2 linked regions of the Caldimonas thermodepolymerans genome follow. The protein of the gene in region 1 interacts with the protein of each later gene in a pairwise test. Links are inferred from orthologs where the notes say so. Each region holds a gene or a part of one and is shown on either strand. Other genes may lie near its edges. The genes, in order: IS481_RS08120 and dnaE.

Region 1 (3,278 bases):
CGCAGGTGCGCTGGCAGCTCACGCCCGCCGTCGGCGAGACCGCGGCGCTGATCGACGCGATGGCCCGCGCGGCATACACCCTCAGCCACACGTCAACATAGCCGGGTGACATAATTTCGGCCAATTTCAGATCAGGCCGAAATATGAACCTGCACCAGTTCCGTTTCGTCCAGGAGGCGGTGCGCCGCAACCTGAACCTCACCGAGACGGCCAAGGCGCTCTACACCTCCCAGCCCGGCATCTCCAAGGCCATCCTGGAGCTGGAGGAGGAACTCGGCGTCGACATCTTCGCCCGCCACGGCAAGCGCCTGAAACGGGTCACCGAGCCCGGCGAGCAGGTGTTGAAGTCCATCGAGATCATCATGCGCGAGGTGAACAACCTCAAGCGCATCGGCGAGGAGTTCTCCAAGCAGGACGCCGGCACGCTGTCGATCGCGACCACCCACACCCAGGCGCGCTACGTGCTGCCCGCCCCGGTGGCGCAGCTGCGCAAGCGTTTTCCCAAGGTGAACATCAGCCTGCACCAGGGCACGCCCGAGCAGGTGGCGCAGATGGTCATCGAGGAGGCTGCCGAGATCGGGCTGGCGACCGAGTCGCTCGCGCAGTTCGACGAGCTGGTCACGCTGCCCTGCTACGAATGGCAGCACGTGGTGGTGCTGCCCGCCACCCATGCGCTGGCCAAGGCCGAGCGCCTGTCGCTCGAGCAGCTGGCCGCCGAGCCGCTGATCTCCTACCACCCGTCCTTCACCGGCCGCACCAAGGTCGACCAGGCCTTCGCGCTCAAGCACCTCAAGCCCAACATCGTGCTCGAGGCCATCGATTCGGACGTCATCAAGACCTACGTGAAGCTGGGCCTGGGCATCGGCATCGTGGCCGAGATGGCGGTGCGCGAGGACCCGGCCTTCGCCCCCGGCGGCGAGCTGGTCTGGCGCCCGGCCGGCCACCTGTTCGGGCAGAACGTCGCCCGGCTGGCGTTCAAGCGCGGCGCCTACCTGCGCAACTTCGTCTATGCCTTTGCCGAACTGCTGTCCGACCGGCTCAACCGCAACCTGATCATCCGCGCGATGGGCGCGGAAGGACAGGACTACGGACTCTGACCTGCAGCCCCCCCATGAGCACGACCACCACCGCCCTCGCCCCCCGCACCCCCGAGATCGGGTCCCGCCTGCCCAAGGTCGGCACGACCATCTTCACGGTGATGTCCGCCCTCGCCCAGGAGCACGGCGCCGTGAACCTGGGCCAGGGCTTCCCGGACTTCGACTGCGCCCCGCGGCTGGTCGACTGCGTGACCGAGGCGATGCGCGCCGGGCACAACCAGTACCCCCCGATGGCCGGCGTGCCGGCGCTGCGCGAGGCGATCGCGGCCAAGATCGAGCGCGTCTACGGCCGCCGCTACGACGCCAACCAGGAGATCACCGTCACCGCCGGCGCGACGCAGGCCATCCTGACGGCCATCCTGGCGGTGGTGCGCCCGGGCGACGAGGTGATCGTGCTCGAGCCCTGCTACGACAGCTACGAGCCCAACATCGAGCTGGCCGGCGGCAAGGCGGTGTTCGTGCCGCTGGGCCGCAGCGGCGAGCCGGGCGACTTCCGGCCCGACTTCGCGCGCATCGCCGCAGCCATCACGCCGCGCACGCGCGCCATCCTGGTCAACACCCCGCACAACCCCAGCGCCACGGTGTGGACCCGCGAGGACATGCAGGCGCTGGCCGAGCTGCTGCGCCCGACCGACATCGTCGTGATCGCCGACGAGGTCTACGAGCACATGGTCTACGACGGGCGGGTGCACGAGAGCGTCGCGCGCCACCCGGAGCTGGCCGCGCGCAGCTTCATCGTCTCCAGCTTCGGCAAGACCTATCACGTGACCGGCTGGAAGGTCGGCTACGTGGCCGCGCCGGCGCCGCTGACCGCCGAGTTCCGCAAGGTGCACCAGTTCAACGTGTTCACGGTCAACACGCCGGTGCAGCACGGGCTGGCACGCTACATGGACGACCCGTCGCCCTACCTGGGGCTGAGCGCGTTCTACCAGCGCAAGCGCGACCTGTTCCGCGCCGGGCTGGCGCAGACGCGCTTCCGCGTGCTGCCCAGCGAAGGCAGCTACTTCCAGTGCGTGGACTACAGCGCGATCAGCGACAGCAGCGAGCTCGAGTTCTGCCGCTGGCTCACCACCGAGATCGGCGTGGCGGCGATCCCGCTGTCGGTGTTCTACGACGGCGGGCGCGAGCAGCGCGTGGTGCGCTTCTGCTTCGCCAAGAAGGACGAGACGCTGCAGGAAGCGTTGCAGCGCCTGGCGCGCCTCTGAGGACGCGACCGTCGCCGCTCAATCCGGCTTGCGCCGGGGGGCTTCGTCGGGCAGCTCCAGGTGCAGCGGCTCGAAGTCGATGCTGCTGGGCGGCCCGGCCGGCGGCAGCGCCGGCTCGAGTTCCAGGTCCACCTGCACCGCCGGCTCGGGTCCGGCATAGGGCGCGACCGGCGTGGTGGCGCTCAGGGGTTCCAGCATCGAGTGGGAGAACCCGGTAATGGCTTCCTCGTCCTCCTCGCCGAGCGGCAGCAGGATGTCCACCTCCTGGTACGGCGAGGCTTCGACCCGCTCGCGCGCGATCGAGTACAGCAGCAGCAGCTCCCGGTAGGCCGGCAAATCGAACGGCTGCGAGGTCGGGTCGGTGCGCAGCAGCGAGGCCTTGAGCACTTCCAGTGCATGGTGCGGGCTGCTCCACAGCGCCTGCAGGCGCGCGATCACGCTCGGGTAGTCCTCCAGCGAGCGGCCTTCGGACAGCGCCTCGTCCCAGGCCGGGGCGTAGGCGTTGAAGCGCTCGTTGAAGCGGGCGCGGATCTCCTCGTACTGCGGGCGTTCGCCGCGCCGCTGGTGCAGCTCCAGCAGCTTCAGGTACGGCAGGGGGCTGCTGTCCGGGTGTCCCGACAGGTGGCTGCGCAGCAGGTCGATCGCGGCCTCTTCCTGGCCGAGCACGATGAAGAACTCGGCCTGCTGCTCCAGGTCGATCAGCTCCTCGACGCTGTGCGAGCCGTTGCCCTGCTCCTGCGGCAGGGACGGCAAGGCCTCGCGCGGGATCACCACGGTGCGCTCGACCATCTCGGCCTGGTGCGCCATCGCGGCCTGCTCGGCCTCCTGCCAGCGTCGCGTCGAACTGACCGCCGCCAGCGCCAGCCGGGCATCCGGCGTGGTGACGGGCGCATCGGCCTCACGCACCGCCGGCCGGGACGCGGGCGCCGCCTCGGCCAGCTCGCCGCGCCGGCTTTCCGGGGCCAGCGCCGACTGC
Region 2 (4,389 bases), 430 kb from region 1 along the record:
TCCAGCGTGCGCGCGTCGACCGCCGGCGCGCGGCCCTCGTGGGGGCGGATCGCCGGGTGGTTCATGCGGATGATCTCGCGCTTGACCTTGACCTGCAGCTTGCGGAACGGCACGTGCGCGGACCAGCTTTCCTTGGGCGCCAGGTCCGCAAAGCGCGCGTCGGCCTGGAGCCAGGCGACGAAGCCGCGCACGGCCTCGGGTGCGCCGGCCAGGAACAGGTTGATGCCTTCCTCGGCGAGCAGCACCGTGCCCTTGAGCCCGCGTTGCACGGCTTGTGAGCGGATGCTTTCGCGCAAGGCCGCGCAGTCGTGCAGCGGGACGAACCGGTAGGCGGAAATGTTGAGTACGGGATGCACGCCGGGATTCTAGGGGGCGGCCGGCTGCCTACAATGCCGGCCATGCCCTTCGTACACCTGCGCACCCACACCGAATATTCCGTCGTCGACGGCACCCTGCGGATCGACGACATGGTCGCCGCGGCGGCCCAGGACGGGCAGGTGGCGCTGGCGATCACCGACCTGAGCAACCTGTTCGGGGCGATCAAGTTCTACAAGGCCGCGCGCGGCAAGGGCATCAAGCCCATCATCGGCGCCGACGTCTGGCTGGAGCCCGAGGACGCCGCGGCCAGCCCGGGCGACCGGCAGCCCAGCCGCCTGCTGCTGCTGATCCAGAACCGCGAGGGCTACCTGAACCTGTGCGAGCTGCTCGCGCGCGGCTGGACGCAGAACGTCAACCGGGCGCAGGCCTGGCTCAAGTGGGAGTGGCTGGAGCGCCTCAACGGCGGCCTGATCGCGCTGTCCGGTGCCGAGCAGGGCGCGGTCGGCCAGGCCCTGATGAACCGCGACCCGCGCCGTGCCGAGGCGGTCGCGCAGCGGCTGGCGGGCCTCTTCCCGGGGCGCTTCTACCTCGAGGTGCAGCGCGCCGGCCAGCCGGGCAACGAGGCGCACGTGCGCGCGGTCGTGCCGCTGGCAGCCAGGCTGCAGCTGCCGGTGGTCGCCACGCACCCGGTGCAGTTCCAGACGCCCGAGGACTTCGAGGCGCACGAGGCGCGCGTGTGCATCGCCGAAGGCGAGACGCTGGCCAACCCGCGGCGCATCAAGCGCTTCACGCGCGAGCAGTACTTCAAGACGCAGGCCGAGATGGAGGCGTTGTTCGCCGACCTGCCGAGCGCGCTCGCCAACACCGTCGAGATCGCGCGCCGCTGCAGCCTGACGCTGGTGCTGGGCAAGCCGCGCCTGCCGGACTTCCCCACGCCCAACGGCATGCCGATGGAGGAGTACTTCCGCTACGCGGCGCACGAGGGCCTGAAGGCGCGGCTCGAGCACCTCTACCCCGACCCGGAAGAACGCGAACGCCAGCGCCCGCGCTACGTCGAGCGGCTGGACTTCGAGATCAACACCATCCTGCAGATGGGCTTCCCGGGCTACTTCCTGATCGTGGCCGACTTCATCAACTGGGCGAAGAACAACGGTTGCCCCGTCGGCCCCGGCCGGGGCTCGGGCGCGGGCTCGTTGGTCGCCTACGCGCTGAAGATCACCGACCTGGACCCGCTGCGCTACAACCTGCTGTTCGAGCGCTTCCTGAACCCGGAGCGGGTGTCCATGCCCGACTTCGACGTGGACTTCTGCCAGAGCAACCGCGACCGGGTCATCGACTACGTCAAGGAGAAGTACGGCCGCGACGCGGTCTCGCAGATCGCCACCTTCGGCACCATGGCGGCCAAGGCCGCGCTGCGCGACGTGGGCCGCGTGCTGGGCATGGGCTACGGCCACGTGGACGGCATCGCCAAGCTGATCCCGGCGCCGCCGGGCAAGACCGTCACGCTCAAGCGCCCCGGCGACAAGCCCGACCCGGGCCTGATCTATGCGCGCAAGGAAGCGCCGGAGATCGAGGAGCGCGAGAAGAACGAGGAAGAGGTCGCCGAGCTGCTGGCGCTGGCCGAGCGCGTCGAGGGCCTGGTGCGCAACATCGGCATGCACGCCGGGGGCGTGCTGATCGCCCCGGGCAAGATCACCGACTTCTGCCCGCTGTACATGCAGCCGGGCAGCGACTCCGTGGTCTCGCAGTACGACAAGGACGACGTCGAGGCGATCGGCCTGGTGAAGTTCGACTTCCTGGGCCTGGCCACCCTGACCATCCTCGAGATGGCCAAGGAGTTCATCGTCAAGCGGCACCCCGACCAGAAGGACTTCGACTTCGCGAAGATCCCGCTGGACGACAAGCCCACCTTCCAGCTGCTCTCCGAAGGCAAGACGGTGGCCGTGTTCCAGCTGGAATCGCGCGGGATGCAGGGCATGTTGCGCGACGCCAAGCCGAGCGTCTTCGAGGACATCATCGCGCTGGTGGCGCTGTACCGCCCGGGCCCGATGGACCTGATCCCCAGCTTCGTCGCGCGCAAGCACGGCCGCGAGGAAGTGGTCTACCCGCACCCGCTGATGGAGGAGGTGCTCAAGGAGACCTACGGGATCATGGTCTACCAGGAGCAGGTGATGCAGGTGGCACAGCGCCTGGGCGGCTACTCGCTCGGCGGCGCCGACCTGCTGCGCCGCGCGATGGGCAAGAAGAAGCCCGAGGAGATGGCCAAGCACCGGGTCATCTTCGCCGAGGGCGCGGCCAAGAACGGCATCGACGCGGACAAGGCCAACGAGATCTTCGACTTGATGGAGAAGTTCGCGGGCTACGGCTTCAACAAGTCGCACGCCGCTGCCTACGCGCTGCTCGCCTACCACACGGCGTGGCTGAAGGTGCACTACCTGGCCGAATTCGTCGCCGCCAACATGAGCGTGTCGATCGACGACACCGACAAGCTCAAGGTCTTCTACGACGACGCGGTGCAGCTGGGCATCCGCTTCGAGCCGCCCGACGTCAACACCGGCGTCTACCGCTTCGAGCCGGTGGCCGACAAGGTGGTGCGCTACGGCCTGGGCGCGATCAAGGGCACCGGCCAGAGCGCGATCGAGGCCATCGTGCAGGCGCGCGAGCAGGGCGGCCCGTTCCGCAGCCTGTTCGACTTCTGCTGCCGCGTCGACCGCAGCCGCATCAACAAGCGCACCGTCGAGGCCCTGATCAAGGCCGGCGCGTTCGATGCGATCGAGCCCAACCGCGCCGCGCTGCTCGACAGCATCTCGCTGGCCTTCGAGTACGCCGACACCCAGGCGGCCAACGCCGACCAGGGCGGGCTGTTCGACTTCGGCGACGAGCACGGCTCGTCGACCCGCGAGCCCGACCTGGCCGCCACGCCCGAGTGGAGCATCAAGGAGCGGCTCGGCCACGAGAAGACCGCGATCGGGTTCTACCTCTCGGGCCACCTGTTCGATGAATACCAGGACGAGGTGCGCCAGTTCGCCAAGCGCAAGATCGTCGACCTGATCGACAGCCGCGAGCCGCAGCTGCTGGCCGGCATCGTCAGCGACCTGCGCATCGTCAACGGCCAGCGCGGGCGCGTGGCGATCTTCAAGCTCGACGACAAGAGCGACGTGATCGAGGCGGTGGCCAGCGAGGACCTGCTCGATGCACACCGCGAGCTGTTCAAGGACGACGAGCTGCTGATCGTGCAGGGCAAGGCCCAGCCGGACCGTTTCTCGGGGGGCCTGCGCCTCAACGTCGTGCAGGTCTGGGACCTGGCCAGCGCCCGTTGCCGCTTCGGCAAGTACCTGCGCGTGGCGGTCAACGGTTCGGCACCGCCGATCGGCGAGCTGCTCCAGCAGTTCCCGCCCAGGCGCGTCGACACCGAGCATGGCGACCTGCTGCAGGGGCTGACGGTGCGCCTGGAGCTGCACCGCGAGTCGGCCTACGGCGAGCTCGACCTGGGGGACGCGGCGCGCTTCTACCCGAGCGACGAGGCGCTGCGGCAATGGAAGCGCGAAGCGCATGGCGGCCGGGCGCAGGTGGTGTACGAATAGTCACAACTGGGCGCGCCGCGGCATGCGGAAACGCCCCGTGACGCGGCACACTCCGGGCGTTCCTTCATGCGGACCGGCCCGCCCGCCGAGTGGGCGACCGGGCCGCGCAGCAGTGCAGATCCCGTCATGCCAGTGAAACACCAGTTGTTCTGTGCCGCCGTCCTGGCGGTGGCCGCTGCGGTGGCGCACGCCACCGACGTCGGCGTCTCGGTCTCGGTCAGCCAGCCCGGCGTCTACGGGCGCATCGACATCGGCCACACCCCGCCGCCGGTGATCTATCCCCAGCCGGTCATCATCGTCCAGCCGGTGCATGCCGTGCCGCAGCCGGTCTACATGCGCGTGCCGCCGGGCCATGCGAAGAACTGGGCCAAGCATTGCCACAAGTACAACGCGTGCAGCACGCCGGTGTACTTCGTCAAGGACGAGCCCCACCACCCGCACAAGCCCAAGCCGCACCATCACCATGATCACCGCGGCCCCGGCAAGG

Evidence for each region.
Region 2: the proteins of IS481_RS08120 (region 1) and dnaE interact in binary tests that used the Escherichia coli proteins (3 or more experiments, as listed by UniProt). The link is inferred for Caldimonas thermodepolymerans from one-to-one orthologs.

The regions. Positions count from the first base shown.
Region 1 is NZ_CP064338.1:1,730,044-1,733,321, reverse strand. What follows is about bases 234-3,206. They hold IS481_RS08120 (pyridoxal phosphate-dependent aminotransferase), read left to right. Parts: upstream 234-1,111; coding sequence 1,112-2,302; downstream 2,303-3,206. Other genes in these bases: IS481_RS08115 (hypothetical protein), read right to left, coding at 2,321-3,206; IS481_RS08125 (CysB family HTH-type transcriptional regulator), read left to right, coding at 234-1,097. Also shown: IS481_RS08130 (sirohydrochlorin chelatase), read left to right, coding at 1-101; more of IS481_RS08125, read left to right, coding at 144-233; more of IS481_RS08115, read right to left, coding at 3,207-3,278. UniProt on the Escherichia coli protein: Shows aminotransferase activity with methionine and histidine as substrates, and to a lesser extent also with phenylalanine.
Region 2 is NZ_CP064338.1:1,299,392-1,303,780, forward strand. Bases 19-4,102 are described here. They hold dnaE (DNA polymerase III subunit alpha), read left to right. Parts: upstream 19-398; coding sequence 399-3,902; downstream 3,903-4,102. Other genes in these bases: IS481_RS06240 (sulfurtransferase), read right to left, coding at 19-356; IS481_RS06250 (hypothetical protein), read left to right, coding at 4,029-4,102. In the rest of the region: more of IS481_RS06240, read right to left, coding at 1-18; more of IS481_RS06250, read left to right, coding at 4,103-4,389. UniProt on the Escherichia coli protein: DNA polymerase III is a complex, multichain enzyme responsible for most of the replicative synthesis in bacteria. This DNA polymerase also exhibits 3' to 5' exonuclease activity. The alpha chain is the DNA polymerase catalytic subunit.